DNA from 2 places in the Microbacterium sp. OR21 genome. Region 2 is predicted to be linked to the other one. Evidence: riboswitches for the same ligand, from Rfam matches in the RefSeq annotation. Region 2 holds a riboswitch; the other holds the start of a gene.

Region 1 (3,398 bases), on a different contig from region 2:
AGGCTTGGTCGTGGTGGGACGGATCACGCCGATCCCGACGTAGTCGACCGTGCCGTCGGGCAGCGCGCGGACGGCGTCGAGATGCGCGGGGGTGTTCGCGGTGAGGCCGATGAGGGCATCCGGGCCGAGCCGCCGTCGCGCCTCCGTGACGGGCAGATCCGACTGCCCGACGTGCACCCCGTCGACGCGCGCACCGCGGGCGCGGGCCTCCAGCACCGCGTCGACGCGGTCGTCGACGACGAGCAGCGCCCGACCGGCGATCACCTCGCTGAGCGCGATGAGCTGCTCGACGATCGACGCGTCGGAGGCGCCCTTGTCGCGCAGCTGCACGACGGAGATCCCGCCGTCGACGGCGTGGCGCACGGTCTCGACGACGCCGCGGTCGCCGCACAGGCCGGCGTCGGTCACGAGGTAGGTCGACAGGTCGCGGCTCATCGAGCACCCGCCTCGGTGCGCGTGCGCATCTCGGCGATGCGCGCCTCGGCGACGACATCGACCGGGTCGACCCCCGCGAGCGCATCGAGCAGTGCGACGGCGAAGCTGCCCGGGCCGTCGACGACGCGGGCGGCATGCTCCGCGGCGATCGTGTAGACGGCGGTCGCCGCAGCGACGGCGTGCAGGGCATCGGCGCCGACCGCGCGCCCGGCGCCCAGGAAGGCGGCCATCACCGCTCCCAGGGCGCACCCTCCGCCGGTGATGCGGGTGAGGAGGGTGTCGCCGTTGCCGATGCTGACCACGCGCACGCCGTCGGTGATCAGATCGGTCGGCCCGGAGACGGCGACGACGCACCCCCACCGGTCGGCGAGGGAGCGTGCCGCGTCGAGCGCGCTGTCCGGCGAGTCGAGGGCGTCGACACCACGACCGCCGGACCCGGCGCCCGCCAGAGCGAGGATCTCGCTGGGGTTGCCGCGCACGGCGGTCGGACGCAGCCGCAGCAGCTCCCCGGCGAGGGCGGTGCGCACCGGCAGCACGCCGACCGCGACAGGGTCGAGCACCCACGGTGTGCCCGCGGAGTCGGCGCCGGCGGCGGCCTCCAGGCTCGCGGCGCGCTGTTCGGGATTCGGGGTGCCGGTGTTGATCAGCAGACCGGATGCCAGGCCGGCGAACACCCCCGCCTCCCCGACGATGTCCACCATAGCCGGGGACGCTCCGACGGCGAGGAGGACGTTGGCGGTGAAGCCGGTGACCACCGTGTTCGTGATGCAGTGCGTGAGCGGCGGTGTCGCCCTCACGCGGGTCAGGAGATCGGCGGCCTCAGCCGGGATCGATGTGGACGGACGCAGAGGATCGCTCATGGGCGACATCCCTTCGCTAGTACGAACTAGATCAGGTTCGACGGGTGTGATCTCAGCCGCGGATGCGGCACCCCGTGTCACTGCGCCCGAGTCTAACCAGACACGTCACCTTCCCCCGGAGCATGACGCCCGATGTCACGCCCCGGTCAGCTGAGCGATGAGCGCGCTCTCGTCGTCGCGGCTCAGTCCCGCCCGGCGCTCGCGATCGAGACCACGAGCCCGCTCGTCGTCAACCACCGCGCGGATCGTGTCGTCGAGCGGAGCGAGCGTTCCGCCGGCGGCACGGTAGGCGGAGTTGTCACGACGCATGAAGCCGGGCATGTCAGCCGGCAGCCACAGCGGCAGTGAGCGCTCCCCCATCCAGTACTGCACGTCGTGCGCCTCGAGCCAGTCGTCGCTCGCCTCGAGGAGCTCGCCGGTGTGCCCGGCTGCGGCGCGGATGCGGCTGAGCATCTCGGCGAGCGGATGCACGTCGCCGACGGCGTTGACCACCCCCTGCCGCCGGTCGCCCGTGAGGAATGCGGCCAGGTCGTCGACGTCGATCACCTGAGCGCAGCGTCCTTCGAGCTCGGGGACGAGCACCGGGTCGACACCCGCGCGGGCGAAGGCCGCGGCCCAGTACCCGAAGCGGTCGCTCGGGTCGCCGGCGCCGACGATCAGCCCCGGGCGCACGACGAAGGCCCGATCGCCCAGGGTCCAGACCGCCTGCTCGGCCGCGACCTTCTGTGCGCCGTAGTCGTACTCGTCGCCCGGGCGTGCCGGCTCGTGCAGCTCACCGGATTCATCGAGTCCCTCGCTCGCATCGTCGGTGTACACCGACATAGACGACACGAACGTCCAGTGCGCGGTGCGATCCCCCAGCGCCCCGATCGCCTGCGCGACGTGCTCGGCGCGGGACGAGATGTCGACGACCTCGTCCCATTCGTGCTCGGCGAGCCGGTCGTAGACGTCGGGGGCGTCGCGGTCGCCCCGGAGCAGCAGGGTACCGTCCGGCGCCGGCCGATCGCCGCGGGCAAGACAGGTCACCTCCGCTCCGGCATCCCGCCACCGATCGGCGATCCGCCCCGAGAGCCAACCTGTTCCGCCGAGCACGAGCACCTGAGTCATGCCGCCATGACATCACCAGGGCCGATCGGACGGAAGCGATTCCGCTCAGAGCACAGCGGCGCCCGACCGTGCGCTCTCGATGCCGTGGCTCCAGGCGTGCTCTCGCCACCGGTAGACCAGTCGGACGTGGTCGCGGTCCGGGCGTCCCTGCCAGAACTCCACTCGCTCGGGGACGACGCGCCACAGCATCCACTCCCCCGGCGAGATGCCGGCGCGGGCCGATCGCGAGCGCGCGGCCAGGTCGGCGGCGCTCTCGTCGGCGCTGGCCTCGACCACCCGGCCCCGCACCCGCACCGCGCGCATCAGCGGCTGCCACCAGAAGGCGAGAGCGGCCGTGGGCCGGTCGGCGAGCTGCCTGCCCTTCGCCGAGCCGCGGTGGCCCGCGAAGGCCCAGCCCCGCTCGCTCACGTCCTTCAGGATCACGGTGCGGGCATCCGGCATCCCGTCGGAGTCGACCGTCGCCAGCGTCATCGAGAGGGGCTCTGCCACACAGCGATCCAGGGCATCGTCGAGCCAGCTCAGGAACAGCGCGACGGGATCCGCCGGCGCATCGCGGGCGTCGAAGACGGCTGCGTCTCCGGTCAGGCTCGGCACGGCCCGGAAACGGGCGGCGATCGTCATGCTCCGAGCCTACGCATGTCCGGGGCGTCGCAGGGCCGCAGTCGCCGCAGCCCTCCCGTCGGTCGACGGGAGGGCTGCGTGCCAGGCGGATCAGTCGCGGATGCTCGCGCCGACTCGCTCCGCCGCGACGGCGACTCCCGCCATCTTCGCCTCGCTCGCCTCGGCGGCGGTCAGCGTGCGGTCCGCCGCCCGGAAGCGCAGCGCGAAGCTCAGGCTCTTCTGCCCGTCGCCCAGGCCCTCGCCACGGTAGTCGTCGACGAGACGCGCCGACTCGAGCAGGTCTCCGGCGCCCTCGATCAGGGCGGCCCGGACCTCGGATGCCGGCACGGCGGCGTCGACGACGAGCGAGACGTCCTGCGTCGCCGCGGGGAAGGT
Region 2 (3,398 bases):
TCTCGGCGGTGCGGGTGCCCACGATCTCGGCGAACACCGGATTCGCCATGGCGAGCTCGGCGATCTGGATCAGCGCAGCGGGAGATGCCACGTTCTCTCGGCTGAAGCCCGACGGAGAGACGAGGCTGACGCCCTCGATGCCGCGGTCGCTGAGCCATTGCGCTGCGGCTTCGGCGAAGGCGCGGTCGGAGCCCCACAGCTCGTCGGACAGTCGGTCGATGTAGTTGTTCGCCGAGCCCAGCATGATGCCCTGCAGCATCTGGTACTCGGTCAGGCTGCCGCCCACCGGCACGTCGAGCGATGACTGGTTCGAGCTTCGGTAGCGCCAGTACTCGCGTGAATCGGCGTAGGTGAAGGAGAAGCTCGGCCCCTGCTCGCCGATCTCCAGCGGCAGCTCGTCGAGCACCATCATCACGCTGACGACCTTCGAGATGCTCGCGATCTCGTCGGCCGCGGTGGTGGACGCCACGGGGGTCAGCCCCTGGATGCCGACCGCCGCGCTTCCCTTCGCGGGCCATGCGACGGATGCCGGGGGAGCGGGGGCGATCGTGACGGTGGTCGCCTGCGCCGTCGGAGCCACCTCGTGCAGTGGCCACAGCAGCGTGGTGGAGATGTACGCACCGCACAGGGCGGCGACGATGCCGAGAGGGAGCAGCACGCGCGGGCGCCGCCACTCGGGGGTCAGCCGCGCGCCGTCGAACAGCGGCCGGGGCGGCGTCTCGAGAGCGTGCTCGTCGAGCACGGCGGATGCCTCCAGCCAGGTCAGCGCCGTCGGCGGACGGCTGGCATCCGCCCACGCCGTCGTCGCCTCCTCGGCCTGCGCGGGGCCGCCTTCGGCGGGTGCCGGCGGAGCCTCTTCAGCAGCGCCGACGTGCGCGTCTCGCTGAGCGGGTCCCCTGGCATCCACAGCGTCAGTATCCCTGGTCGCGGCCAGTTCCGGGCCGAGGCTGTCGCCGAACTTCGGCAGCGCTGCGGCGGCACCGGGTGAACGGTCACCGCGCACCCGGCCGCGCTCGCGCACTGCGCGGCGCGTCAGAGGGCGCGTCGACTCGGGGGGAGGTGTCACCCGACCACGCTACAGGCCGGTGTTTCACGGGACGAAATAGCCGCCACGGGCTCAGCCGGCGGAGCTATGATCGAGCCATCACCACGGGAGTCCGGGAAGCCGGGCTGAGAGGAAGCGACACGCGCTTCGACCGTCGAACCTGATCCGGATCATGCCGGCGCAGGGAGGAGTTCAGATGAGTACGTCCATGTCCGCATCCGTCGCGGAGACCACCCCCGCACCCGCCCCTCGCACCCTGCGCTGGCGGGTCGTCGACATCGTCGTCGCCGCCGTGCTCGGCGTCGCGATCGGCCTCGTCTTCTGGGGCTGGAACATCATCGGCGGCGCCTGGTTCGGAGCCGCCGACGCGCTGACCCCCGGCTTCGGGGGCATCGCCGTCGGCATCTGGCTGATCGGCGGCGTCATCGGCGGGCTGGTCATCCGCAAGCCCGGCGCCGCCCTCGTCGTCGAGGTGATCGCCGCGATCATCTCGATGCTCATCGGCAACGTGTGGGGCGTCTCGACCGTCCTGTCGGGACTCGTGCAGGGACTCGGCGCCGAGCTGATCTTCGCGCTGTTCCTGTACCGCCGCTTCGGCGTCGTCGTCGCCGCGCTCTCGGGCATCGGCGCGGCTGTGGCCGCGTGGATCTTCGAGATGTTCTACGGCTCGTCGCCGAACATCCTGAAGAGCATCGAGTTCAACGCCATCTACCTCGGCGCACTCGTCATCTCGGGTGCGCTGCTCGCCGGCGTGGTCGGATGGCTGCTCGTGCGCGCGCTCGCCTCGACCGGCGCGCTCAGCCGCTTCGCCGCCGGCCGGGAAGCCCGCCAGGAGGTCTGAGCGTGTCGTCTCCGGCTCGCGTCACCGCGAACGGGTGGGGCTGGCGCTACGCCGGCCGACGACTGCCGGCCGTGCGCGATGTGTCGTTCACCATCGAGCCCGGCGAGCGGGTGCTGCTGCTCGGAGCTTCGGGCGCGGGCAAGTCGACGCTGCTCGCCGGCCTCGCCGGTGTCCTCGGCGACGCCGACGAGGGGGAGCGCACCGGCACCCTCCTCATCGACGGGGCCGCCCCGGAGTCGCGCCGCGGCGCCGTCGGCCTCGTGCTGCAGGATCCGGATGCCGGGGTCGTGCTGTCGAAGGTCGGCGACGATGTCGCCTTCGGCTGCGAGAACCTCGGCGTCCCGGCAGGCGAGATCGCCGCGCGGGTGGATGCCGCGCTCGACGCAGTCGGACTCGATGTGCCGCTCGATCGCCCCACCAAGGCCCTCTCGGGTGGCCAGAAGCAGCGCCTCGCGCTCGCCGGTGTTCTCGCCATGCAGCCGGGACTGCTGCTTCTGGATGAGCCGACGGCGAACCTCGATCCGGCGGGTGTGCGCGAGGTGCGTGACAGTGTCGGACGGGTGCTGGATGCCACCGGCGCCACCTTCATCGTCGTCGAGCACCGCACCGAGGTGTGGCTCGACCTGCTGACACGCGTGATCGTGGTCGCCGCAGACGGCGGGCTGCTCGCCGACGGCCCACCGTCGACGGTGTTCGCGCAGCACGGCGACGCGCTCGCCGCGGCGGGCGTGTGGGTGCCGCATCACGAGATCGACGTTCCCGTGCTCCCACCCGCCGACCCCGCTGCGCCTTCAGTCCTCGAGACGGTCGACCTCGCGGTGTCGCGCGACGGCCGCCTCGCCGTGCAGAGCGGGCTCGGCATCCGGATCCCGCGCGGCTCGGCGACGGTCGTCACCGGTCCCAACGGGGCGGGCAAGTCGACGCTCGCGCTCACCCTCGCGGGTCTTCTCCCCGAGCTCGAGGGGTCGGTGCTCGCGGCATCCGATCTCGCCGGCCGCTCCGGCCGTCGGCCTTCACGCTGGAAGTCCCGCGAGCTGCTCACCCGCATCGGCACGGTGTTCCAGGAGCCGGAGCACCAGTTCCTCGCCCGCACCCTGCGCGACGAGCTGGCCGTCGGTCCGCGTGCTCTCGGACTCTCGGATGCGCAGGTCGGCGCCATCGTCGACGACCTCCTCGAGCGCCTGCAGCTCGCACCGCTCGCGCTCGCGAACCCGTTCACCCTCAGCGGCGGGCAGAAGAGACGCCTCTCGGTGGCGACGGTGCTCGCCGCCGCCCCCGAGGTGCTCGTGCTCGACGAGCCCACCTTCGGTCAGGACCGGCGGGGGTGGATCGGCCTCGTCGAGCTGCTGCAGGCCGAGGTCGCGGCGGGGCGCACGGTGATCGCCGTCAGTCACGACGACGCCGTGGTGCACCATCTGGGCGGGCACCGCATCGCTCTCGGGACGGTTTCCGCAGACGGCGACCGGGCGCCGCTCGCCGGCATCGAGAGGGAGCGGCGATGACGAACACCAT

What was found. A riboswitch is a leader RNA that binds a small molecule or an ion and turns the genes downstream of it on or off. The one in region 2 is predicted to bind thiamine pyrophosphate.
Region 1: another riboswitch for thiamine pyrophosphate. It lies ahead of thiM (hydroxyethylthiazole kinase); the one in region 2 lies ahead of V2S04_RS02090 (ECF transporter S component).

Annotation. Positions count from the first base shown of each region.
Region 1 covers NZ_JAZEXJ010000004.1:15,790-19,187, forward strand. Annotated here, with positions in the region: gene V2S04_RS12600 (bifunctional hydroxymethylpyrimidine kinase/phosphomethylpyrimidine kinase) at 1-435, opposite strand, end outside; gene thiM (hydroxyethylthiazole kinase) at 432-1,295, opposite strand; TPP riboswitch at 1,287-1,380, opposite strand; gene V2S04_RS12610 (NAD-dependent epimerase/dehydratase family protein) at 1,431-2,402, opposite strand; gene V2S04_RS12615 (pyridoxal 5'-phosphate synthase) at 2,448-3,023, opposite strand; gene pheT (phenylalanine--tRNA ligase subunit beta) at 3,114-3,398, opposite strand, start outside.
Region 2 covers NZ_JAZEXJ010000001.1:442,182-445,579, forward strand. Annotated here, with positions in the region: gene V2S04_RS02085 (D-alanyl-D-alanine carboxypeptidase family protein) at 1-1,066, opposite strand, end outside; TPP riboswitch at 1,140-1,249, shown strand; gene V2S04_RS02090 (ECF transporter S component) at 1,242-1,886, shown strand; gene V2S04_RS02095 (ABC transporter ATP-binding protein) at 1,805-3,388, shown strand; gene V2S04_RS02100 (energy-coupling factor transporter transmembrane component T family protein) at 3,385-3,398, shown strand, end outside.